Regions from separate parts of the Exiguobacterium sp. s16 genome, predicted to be linked through region 1. Evidence: riboswitches for the same ligand, from Rfam matches in the RefSeq annotation. Region 1 holds a riboswitch; the other holds the start of a gene.
The links. Region 1 has a riboswitch for FMN ahead of ribD (bifunctional diaminohydroxyphosphoribosylaminopyrimidine deaminase/5-amino-6-(5-phosphoribosylamino)uracil reductase RibD). Riboswitches for the same ligand answer to the same signal wherever they lie in the genome.
Positions count from the first base shown of each region.

Region 2: linked by a shared signal. The riboswitch ahead of KNP86_RS04120 (ECF transporter S component) and the one ahead of ribD (bifunctional diaminohydroxyphosphoribosylaminopyrimidine deaminase/5-amino-6-(5-phosphoribosylamino)uracil reductase RibD) in region 1 are both predicted to bind FMN.

Region 1 covers NZ_JACSLM010000004.1:106,895-112,509, reverse strand. Annotated here, with positions in the region: gene KNP86_RS09490 (homing endonuclease associated repeat-containing protein) at 1-267, opposite strand, end outside; gene KNP86_RS09485 (undecaprenyl-diphosphate phosphatase) at 720-1,532, shown strand; FMN riboswitch at 1,626-1,768, shown strand; gene ribD (bifunctional diaminohydroxyphosphoribosylaminopyrimidine deaminase/5-amino-6-(5-phosphoribosylamino)uracil reductase RibD) at 1,921-3,000, shown strand; gene ribE (riboflavin synthase) at 2,981-3,622, shown strand; gene ribB (3,4-dihydroxy-2-butanone-4-phosphate synthase) at 3,622-4,806, shown strand; gene ribH (6,7-dimethyl-8-ribityllumazine synthase) at 4,803-5,267, shown strand; gene KNP86_RS09460 (ZIP family metal transporter) at 5,363-5,615, shown strand, end outside.
Region 2 covers NZ_JACSLM010000002.1:113,721-119,335, forward strand. Annotated here, with positions in the region: gene KNP86_RS04105 (YuzB family protein) at 1-224, shown strand, start outside; gene KNP86_RS04110 (NupC/NupG family nucleoside CNT transporter) at 435-1,646, shown strand; gene KNP86_RS04115 (nucleotidyltransferase family protein) at 1,759-2,283, opposite strand; gene KNP86_RS04120 (ECF transporter S component) at 2,413-3,000, opposite strand; FMN riboswitch at 3,160-3,301, opposite strand; gene KNP86_RS04125 (HesB/IscA family protein) at 3,399-3,755, shown strand; gene KNP86_RS04130 (hypothetical protein) at 3,797-4,039, opposite strand; gene KNP86_RS04135 (NAD-dependent epimerase/dehydratase family protein) at 4,167-5,021, shown strand; gene KNP86_RS04140 (NAD(P)/FAD-dependent oxidoreductase) at 5,058-5,615, opposite strand, start outside.

The DNA of each region.
Region 1 (5,615 bases):
GCGCGTGTACTTCGGCATTTTATCCGGGAGGTCGACGGTCGCCTCTCCATGCCATTCGTAGCCGGCGATGGCGAGCGCCTCGGCCCATGACCCGAACTGTCGGATAATCGACTCGGGAGATGGCCAGCTTTGTTCCATCGCGAAGCGACGATACACAGAGCGACGTGGACGTTCCTTCAACAAGTCGCCGAGTAGACGGATACAGTGAATCATCCTCTGCTGCTCGGTGGACAAGTGGTGGGATTTAGTGGATAGCGTTTGACTCAATGATGGTTCCTCCTTCCATGGACTCATATCTGAACCGACAAAGATGACGAAGTTGCTTCTACAATCATACTATCGGCCAGTTTTTACAATTTATAAGTGCATTCTTCAAGTTTTTTTAAACCGATTTTATAAACCGATAGGTCTAAAGCCCTGGTTACACTTTGAAAAAATGGTAACAGTTCTATTACAAATTTAATATTAAATGGGTTCAATTGTAAACAAAAAGTTTTATGATGGCGTAAATGTCATATTCTGTACGAAAAAGTACCCAACTGGCCAATGGGGTCATCACCGTTGCACCAGTTGAGTACTCTTCTATAATAAATTTAATTTTCAGACTAATCAATGAAAGTTTTGAAAATAACGAATTTTTTTTGAAAGGCTGGTCAGTGGAATAGGCGGTCTGCTAAAATAATGGAATTGATGTAAAAAAGAAAAGAGGATATTACGATATGACAATATGGTTGTTCTACTTACTGCTCGGTTTGATTCAAGGCTTCACGGAGCCGATCCCGATTTCGTCAAGCGGTCACTTGGTCATCTTCCAAGAGCTGTTCGATATCGAACTGCCGGGACTCTCGTTCGAGATATTCGTGAACTTTGCCTCGCTGCTCGCCGTCTTGACGATTTATCGGAAAGACGTCGTCCGTCTCGTCGTCAGTCTGTGGACGTTCTTATTTAAGAAAGATCGCAGCGACGAGACGATGATTGATGTTAAGTTCATCGGGCTCTTGCTCGTCGCGACCGTCCCGGCTGGTTTGCTCGGTGTCTTGTTCGGTGATTGGATCGGGGAGACGCTCGGTGGAGTCGCCACGGTCGGCTACACGCTCATCTTGACTGGGCTCGCGCTCTGGTTCATCCGCAACATGCGCGGGAACAAAGGGGACGGCGGCATCACGCTCCGCGACGCGATTTTGATTGGACTTGCTCAAGCGGTCGCACTCATTCCAGGGATCAGCCGCTCCGGCGCCACAATCGTCATGGCGATGCTCCTCGGCATCAAACAAGAGTCGGCGCTCCGTTTCTCGTTCTTCCTCTTCATCCCGGTCAGTCTCGGGACGATGATTTTAGATGGGCCCGCCTTGTTCACGAATCCGGAAACGCGTGAACTGTTCGGACCGCTCATCTTGGCGTTCATCGCCTCGTATGCGCTCACGGCCATCTCGCTCAAATGGTTCCAACACATCATGGCGAAAGGCGAGCTCAAGTATTTCTCGTTCTATTGCTGGATCGTCGGTCTCCTCGTCGTCCTATTCTTGGCATGATTCTGAAGGCGCTGCTCACTCGAGCGGTGCCTTTTTGCGCATTTCGTTTTGCCATCGATTTATTTTTGCGCTAAAGTGGAATCGTACAAACAAATATTCCTTCGGGGTCGGGTGAAAGTCCCAACCGGCGGTGATGGGCGCGAGCCTTAAGTCCGTGACCCGGGCGCATGTGTGCGAACGGTGGATCTAGTGCGATTCTAGAGCCGACAGTATAGTCTGGATGGGAGAAGGAAACAGAACAGGTCCACGCGACCTGTAGTTCGTCGTACGTTTTTCTGTAAAGAAAACGCTTATTTGGTTTGCCCAAATGACGACCGACACCTCCCACCGAGACCTTGAGGATCATTCCTTGAGGTCTTTTTGTTTGTGCGAAACAAGGAGGGAGATTATGAATCAGTACATGCAACAAGCCATCCAATTGGCCAAGTCCGCCTCATCGACCGGCATCAACCCGCGCGTCGGCGCCGTCGTCGTCAAAGACGGCCGGGTCGTCGGGTTCGGCGCTCATCTGAAAGCCGGGGAAGCGCATGCCGAGGTGCATGCCATCCGCATGGCCGGCGCTGCCGCCTACGGTGCGACGATGTACGTCACGCTCGAACCGTGCTCGCATCACGGCAAGACGCCGCCGTGTGCCGACCTGCTCGTTGAGTCCGGGATTAAGCGTGCCGTCATCGCGATGGAAGACCCGAATCCGCTCGTCTCAGGGCGCGGCATCGCTCGGTTGAAAGCGGCCGGGATTGACGTCGAGGTCGGGCTACTCGAAAAAGAGGCGCGGGCGCTCAATGCGGCGTTCTTGCGTTCACTCGAGACGAAGCGGCCATACGTCATCTTGAAGACGGCGACGAGCCTCGACGGCAAAGTCGCGCTCGATCACGGTGACAGCAAGTGGGTGACCGGGACAGCAGCCAGACGGGACGTCCATGAACTGCGTGCGACGGTCGACGCCGTTTTGACCGGTGTCGGCACCGTCCTCGCCGATGACCCAGGCTTGACCGTTCGGCTCGACCGCGAGACGACACAACCGCTCCGAATCGTGCTCGACCGTGAGTTGCGTACGCCGCTCTCGAGCCAGCTCGTCCGGACGGCAAACGACGTACCGGTGCTTCTGTACACGACGTCGGATGACCAAACAAAACGTGACGCGCTGGCAGCGAATGGCGTCGAAATTGCCGACTATACGTCGCTCGAAGCTGTCCTGCAAGACGTCTACGCACGCGGCATCGGTCGTATGCTCGTCGAAGCGGGACCGACACTCGTCACTTCACTCTTGGACGGACAGTTCGTCGACGAGTGGGTCATGTACCAGTCGCCACGCGTATTCGGCGGCAAGGGCGGTTTTTACCGTTCGCATCATGATGGGCCGCTCGATGCGGTCGAACGGTATGAGGTTCAATCGGTCGAGACGGTCGGCACCGACATCAAACTGATCATGCGAAAGGAGGAGTCCGATGTTCACGGGAATCGTTGAAGAGATTGGCAGTGTCAAGGCAGTGAAACGGAACGGTCCGTCACTTCGGCTCACGCTGAGCGGGAAGGTCGTCCTCGAGGACGTGAAGCTCGGTGACAGCATCTCCGTCAACGGCATCTGTCTCACGGTGACGACGTTCGACCGTGACAGTTTCTCGGTCGATGTCATGCCGGAGACGCTCAAAGCGTCGAGTCTCGACGGGGTCCGCCCCGGCACGAACGTCAACTTGGAGCGGGCCATGCCCACGAACGGACGCTTCGGCGGCCATTTCGTCTCGGGTCACGTCGACGGGGTCGGGCGCATCGTGAAAAAACGGGCGCTCGCGAACGCCGTCTATGTCGACATCAGCTGTGAGCCGTCGCTCCTCCGCTATATCGTCCCAAAAGGTTCGATTTCGGTCGACGGGACGAGCTTGACGGTATTTGATGTCACCGAACGCGGGTTCACGTTGTCGCTCATCCCGCATACGTACAGTGAGACGGTACTCGGGATGAAACAGGCAGGAGACGCGGTCAATTTGGAATGTGACATGTTGGCTAAATATATGGAAAAACTCGTAAGTCAAAAACCGATGACGCTTGAATCTCTGGCGTCGCAAGGGTATGGAAAGGCGGGATGGTAATGTTCCACACGATTGAAGAAGCAGTCGAAGATTTGAAGATGGGACGACCGATTATCGTCGTCGACGATGAGGACCGTGAGAACGAAGGAGACTTCGTCGTGCTCGCGGATAAAATGACCGCAGAGACGATGAACTTCCTCATCACGGAAGGGAAAGGGCTCGTCTGCGCCTCCCTGGCCGAAGAAGTGGCCGTTCGACTCGATTTGCAGCCAATGGTCGCAAACAGCACCGATCCACACGGGACGGCGTTCACGGTCAGCGTCGATCACGTCGATTCGACGACGGGCATCTCGGCGAGCGAACGGGCCCATACGGTTCGCGAACTCGCGAACATCAACGCCCGTCCGGCTGATTTCCAACGTCCGGGACATATTTTCCCGCTCATCGCCAAAAAAGGAGGCGTCTCGGTACGACGCGGACATACAGAAGCGTCGGTCGACTTGGCGCGCCTCGCCGGAAGTGAACCGGTCGCCGTCATCTGTGAAATCATCCGCCCGGACGGCGAGATGGCCCGGGTGCCGGACCTTGAACGCGTCGCGGAAGCGCATGGTTTAAAGTTCATCACGATCGAGGCGCTCGTCCGCTATATGGAGACGGACCTCGTCAGTCGAGAGGCGGACGTCTCGCTCCCCTCGGTGAAAGGGGACTTCCGATTGATCGGGTATCGGAACGTCCTCGACCGGGAAGAACACGTCGCACTCCTAAAAGGTGAGCTCGAACACGCACCGCTCGTCCGTATCCATTCCGAGTGTCTGACCGGCGACGTGTTCGGCTCATATCGTTGCGACTGCGGGCCACAACTCGATACAGCGATGGAGAAAGTGGAAGCCGAAGGTGGTGTCATCTTGTATATGAGACAAGAAGGGCGCGGCATCGGTCTGCTCAACAAGTTGAAGGCGTACGAACTACAAGAACAAGGGCTAGATACGGTCGAGGCGAACGTTGCGCTCGGTCTGCACGCCGATTTACGCGATTACCGGGTCAGCGCGGCGATGCTTCGTGACCTCGGGATCACGAACGTCCGGCTCATGACGAACAACCCAGAAAAAGTCGACGCCTTGGAAGCGTGCGGGATCACGGTCATCGAACGTGTCCCGATTATCGTCGGCGCCCATGCGGCGAACGAGAAATATCGAATGACGAAACAACAAAAAATGAACCATTTTGGAGGAGAAGAATCATGATGCATACATTTGAAGGAAACTTGGTCGGAAAAGGCTTGAAAGTCGGAATCGTCGTCGGACGGTTCAATGATCTCATCACGATGCGCTTGCTGGACGGTGCGAAAGACGCGCTCAAGCGCCACGGCGTCGAACAAGACGATGTCGAACTCGCGTTCGTCCCGGGCGCTTTCGAACTCCCGCTCGTCGCCAAAAAGATGGCGATGAGCAAGAAATATGATGCCGTCATCACGCTCGGGGCGGTCATCCGCGGCGCGACGCCGCACTTCGACTACGTCTGCAGCGAAGCGGCGAAAGGTGTCGCCCAAGCAAGTTATCAGTCAGAAGTACCGGTCATCTTCGGCGTCTTGACGACCGAGACGATCGAGCAGGCCATCGAACGCGCCGGCACGAAAGCCGGGAACAAAGGTTGGGAAGCGGCAACGGCGGCCATCGAGATGGCGAACTTGATGCGCGCGTTTTAATAGGATGGAGGAGAGCGAAACGGCTCTCCTCTTTTTTTGTCGTTAGCAACGCGTGTGTCCCGGGAAAAGAATAAGGTGAAAAGGGGGCGACGGTGATGTGGGAATGGGTGGCTCAACTGAGCCCGGCCATGCAGGCGCTGCTCGGAACGATGTTCACGTGGGGGATGACCGCGCTTGGGGCGGCCATCGTCTTTATGACGAAGTCGATCAACGCGCGGTTGATGGACAGTATGCTCGGGTTTGCCGGCGGGGTCATGATTGCCGCTAGTTTTTGGTCACTCCTTGCGCCAGCCATTGAGATGGCGGAGCAAGACGCGATGCCGGCTTGGTTGCCGGCCACCGTCGGCT
Region 2 (5,615 bases), on a different contig from region 1:
TCATTGAGTTCTGTGCCTCCAATTTAGCGATGGGTTCACAAATCGCCCGCGCCAAATTAGAGTCCGATCCAGACTTAGACGTCGTCGAATATGGCTGTACGGGCTACTGCGGCGTCTGTTCGCTTGACTTGTTTTGTCTCGTCGATGGTGAGGTCGTGACCGGGGATACACCGGAACAACTCGTGACGAATGTATATGAAAAAATTGAAGAAATGGCATGGTGAAAAAGTTTGAAGGACCTTCAAACTTTTTTTATTTTGACCGTTTTGACCCGTTGCATTTTTAAAAAGGGTCTGTTATATTCAAAGAGGTTCGAATGTAGGTTGTCTGACGTTTAACAACAGAAAAAGAAAGCGTTTCAAACGGTAGGACACATCTCGATTCGGGTATATCACATTATCAGGTTTCCCCAATATGAAAGGAGCACAACACCAATGAATATCATGAGCGTGGTTGGTATTTTGGCACTAATTGGAATCGCTTACATCTTCTCGACCAACCGTAAAGCCATCAAATGGCGCACCGTGCTTGCCGCTTTCGCGGTACAGTTTACGTTCGCCTTCCTCGTCCTCTTCACTACAGTAGGACGTAACGCGTTAGAATGGATCTCAGGAGGCGTCCAGAACGTCTTGAACACGGCGAACGCCGGGATTAGTTTCGTCTTCGGTACAGCTGTCGGCGGAGACAACTTCGTCTTCGCGTTCCAAGTGTTGACGATTATCGTCTTCATGTCGTCACTCATCGCACTTCTCTACTATGTAGGTGTCATGCAGTGGGTGATTCGTATCCTCGGTACGGCTCTCGCCAAAGCACTTGGCACGTCACGTAAAGAGTCGCTCTCAGCGACAGCGAACATCTTCGTCGGTCAGACGGAAGCGCCGCTCGTCATCAAACCTTACCTTCCAACGATGACACAATCGGAACTCTTCGCTGTCATGGTCGGTGGTCTCGCCTCGGTTGCCGGTTCAGTTCTTGCTGGATACGCTGCTCTTGGTGTACCGCTCGAGTACTTGCTCGCAGCGAGCTTCATGGCTGCTCCTGCTGGTCTCATGTTCGCGAAAATCATCGTCCCGGAAACAGACGTACCGGATGACGATATCGAAATCGCTGAAGATGAAGAGAACAAGGCAGCGAACTTCGTCGATGCAGCCGCTCGCGGTGCCTCTGACGGTCTCTTCCTTGCTTTGAACGTCGGTGCGATGCTTCTCGCCTTCGTTTCATTGATCGCGCTCGTTAACTTGATTCTCGGTGGAATCGGTGGCTTGTTCGGTTTCGACGGTCTCACGCTTCAATTGATTCTTGGTTATGTGTTCGCACCGCTCGCATTCGTGATCGGTGTGCCATGGGCAGATGCTGTTCAATTCGGTAGCTTCCTCGGACAAAAACTCGTGTTGAACGAATTCGTCGCTTTCTCTGAATTCGCACCAATCATCGGTTCTGGTGACCTCTCGGCACGTACGGAAGCTATGATCGCGTTCGCACTCTGTGGATTCGCCAACATCTCATCACTCGCCATCCTTCTCGGTGGTCTTGGTGGAATGGCGCCGAACCGTCGGAACGACATCGCGCGCATGGGTGTCCTCGCGATTCTCGCAGGTACGCTTGCCAACTTGATGTCAGCGACACTCGCTGGTCTTCTTCTCTAATCAAACACGGTATACTCAGAGTGATCACTTCGGTGGTCACTCTTTTTCGTTGTGACGTTTATGAATGAACAGCAAAAACCGACCGTAAGGCGGTCGGTTTCACTAGTGTTTATCATCCCTGACGAGGTATATCCACTTCTTGGAGTCTCGGCCAAGTGGCTTGCCAATTCTTTTTATTGATCCGGGCTCGATAAATATGATGGTGTGAAGCGTCGTTCGCAAAGGCTGGTGTGGGGCGGAGCTTCAGTCCGACAAGGTCGTCAACGCCGTAAGGAACGGCCAACCTTAAACGTCCGTTCTTGGCGAGACTGACACCGATGGCCGTGACCGTCTCAGGGAAATGGGCCAAGGCGTCGACCGCAGATTGATACGGTGGCAATTGATTGACCCGATGCATGCGGGCCTGGTTTTTGACCGACCAAGGGACGTTCGGTAACAGGTCGTGCAGTTGTGCCTCATACTGTTTTTCAATCGCCTCGTCGATGTGAGATCGGTCAAAGTAGATGACATCGACGTCCTCGGTCGGCGTCGGTACTTCGTAGCCGTGCGCGTCATCCCATATTTTTGCCCGCACGTATCCGGCACAAATCCACCAATCGGGTAAACCGAGCGAAGCGACGATTGTCAACAGACGCATCAGTTCCACATCAGTCTCTAAAAAATGGGTCACATCTTCAGTCGTGTTCAATCCATCTCCTCCTATTCTCTCATTAGCATAGCGTACCTATACAAAAAGCACCTAGACCGGGGTCTAGGTGCTTGTCAGTTACGCTTGAAGTTGCATGCGCTGACGTTCGATCCACGGCTTCAATTTGAGGAAGAGTGGGACGAACAAGGCGCTGATCAACAAGGCCTTAATGAAGTTGAACGGCAAGATACCGTATAGGACGAGGTCCGTTTTGACTGCCGGTTGCGCCATCTCGGTCATGCCGAAGAAGAACGCGTAGGCTGGTAAGATGAGCAAATAGTTCAAGATCGCCAAGCTGAGTGCCATCGTGATCGTACCGGCCACGAGGCCTGAAGCGAGCGCTTTATTCGTTTTACGTTTATGGTAGAACCATGCGACCGGATACATGAAGGCGACACCTGCAAAGAAGTTCGCGACTTCACCGACCGGAACGCCGCCACCGTTGAAGACATAGTAGAGGACGTTTTTTAGAGCGACGACCACGACGCCTGCGAGTGGGGAGAACACAATCCCGGCGACGAGCGCGGGAATGTCACTGAAATCCACTTTTAGGAACGGTGGTAGGAAAGGCAGCGGGAAGTTAAAGAGCATGAGGACAAAAGAAATGGCCCCGAGCATCGATAGCGTCACCAGTGTTGTCAATCGTTTGTTGCGCGTTGTTTTCATCAAAATCTCTCCTTTTGTCGCTCCTTGATGAATGGCACCCGTCGCATAGAAAAACCCGATTGTATCAAACAATCGGGAGAGTTTACGCGCATACGAAATAGATGTTCTCATCGGTGTTTAGACCACGCCGAAGAAAACATCCGGATATCGGTCGGATGCCGCCATCTTCTCCCATCCAGACTTTACTGTCGGCTTTCGAATCTCACGAAATCAGCAAGCAACGCCTTGCTCGCTCACGGGCTGAGAAGAACTAGTCTTCAATACCGCCGGTCGGGAATTTCACCCTGCCCCGAAGATGGAACGATTTAATTTTTTTTGTTACAGTTTAGTTATACAAGATATTTCACAAAATCTCAAGTCAGTTGACTTGAAGTTAAGATAACGAAGGAGGAGTTCAGATGATTCATTTGACAGAATCAGCCGCATTACAAGTCATCGATATGATGAAACAGACCGAACGCCCCGACGACCAGTACTTGCGGATCAAAGTGCAAGGGGGCGGGTGTACCGGCCTGTCTTACGGGATGGGGTTTGATGAGGATAAGACAGACAAGGACGTTCAGTTTGACCACTACGGTGTCCGGGTTATCGTCGCCGAAGCCGATCATGGGGTCGTCGACGGTCTCGAGATTGACTATAAGCAGTCGATGCTAGGAGGCGGCTTCACGATTAAAAACCCGAACGCCATCGCTACTTGCGGTTGTGGCTCGAGTTTCCGGACGGCGTCGAACGCCGGGACACCTGGGGATTGCTAAACGAAAGGCCAATCATGCCTCATGATTGGCCTTTTTTGTATTCAGTCTGTCTCTTCAATCAGAATTAATCGAATGAGTTTCGAAGCCGCGTCTAACTCGATTTGATGTTGCCAAGGACGAAACGCTGTGATTTTACACGTGTCGTTCGTGATGCGGAATGAACAGACGCTCTCTTCCTCTTGGTCAAGGACCGAGTAACGGCTGAAGTCCGATAAGCTTTGGTAAATGGCATATTGTGTCGGTAATTCACACGACCATCCTTTTTCTAATGTGATCTGATGCATGCGTCTCGCCTCTTTCTTGTCTATATATATAAGAATAACAAAAATATTCAAGGATGTGGAAGATTAGTCGAGAGGATGCAAGGGAAAATGAAAAGAGATGTCATTTCATGTAGGAGGGGCAGGGACGATGAGAAAAGTATTGATTTTCGGTGGCTCACGCTATTTTGGAAAGCGGTTGGCGCTTCGGTTGGCGGAGGCCGGTGACGATGTGACGATTGTGACGCGTGGACAACTGCAAGTACCCGAGGCGGAGGGCATCCGGTCGATCAAAGGGGACCGGCAGTCGGTGGCGACGATGAAAGATTTGTCACGCGACCATTACGACCTCGTCTATGACAATATTTGCTTTAACCCGTACCAGGCAAAGATCGCCTCGGACGCTTTCATGGACCAAGTCGGTAAATATGTGCTCACGTCGACTATGTCGGTTTATGCGCCAGGCGCCGAGTTGAAAGAAAGTGATTTCAATCCGCTCCATCATGACTATCATCTCGAATCCGAACATGATTACGGGCAAGGGAAGCGAGAGGCTGAATCTTATTTCTTCCATCGCGCCTCGTTCCCGGTCGCGACGGTCCGCTTGCCGATCGTGCTCGGACCCGACGACTATACAGACCGTCTCAAGTTTTATATCGACGCCGTCCGACGGGAAGAGCCGATCGTGCTGCATCACCCGGAAGCGAAGATGGGGTTCATCTCAAGTTTTGAGGCGGCCGCCTTTCTAGAATGGGTCGGTCGGGCGAACGTGACCGGGCCGTTCAACGCGGCGAGTGAAGGAGTCATCTCGCTCGGGGCACTCATGGAACAGATCGGTCATCACTTAAATAAACCGGTCCAGATCATCAAAGATGGCGAGTCATCGCCGTACGATACGGACGTCGACTATTATATGTCGATCGCCGAGGCGAAAAAGGCCGGTTTCGTCTTCACTCAACTCGACGACTGGCTTGACCGGGTCATTGTGCAAACAATCCGCAAATGAAAAATGGCCCTCATCGTGAAGATGGGGGCCACATCATTATTTCCCGGCAAATACCGAAGTCGAATGTTGCGGGTGACGCGCTGTCGGGTCGACGAGCTGCTTCACTTGGTTGATGGCGATTGGGGCTTCACCGAAGCCTGTCGCAATCAATTTCACTTTTCCTTCATAAGTCGCGATGTCACCACAGGCGAAGATGCCGGCGACCGTCGTCTCCATGCGTGAGTCGACGCGGATCGTGTTCTTCTCGAACTCCATGCCCCAGTTTTTGATTGGGCCGAGCGATGAGACGAAACCGTAGTTACAGATGAGGTCGTCGATTTCGACGAATTTCGATTCGCCGTCTTTGTCCGTCAATTCGACCGACTCGATGTGTGTCTCACCTGAAAGTGACTCAATGTTATATGGTGTCCAGACGTTGATCGTTGAGGCCTTCATCTGTTCGACCGTATGCTCGTGGGCACGGAAGCGGTCACGGCGGTGAACGATATGGACTTCCTTCGCAATTCCTTCGAGCATGAGCGCCCAGTCGACAGCCGAGTCACCGCCGCCGGCGATCATGACGCGACGATCACGGAATTTCTCCATGTTGTCGAC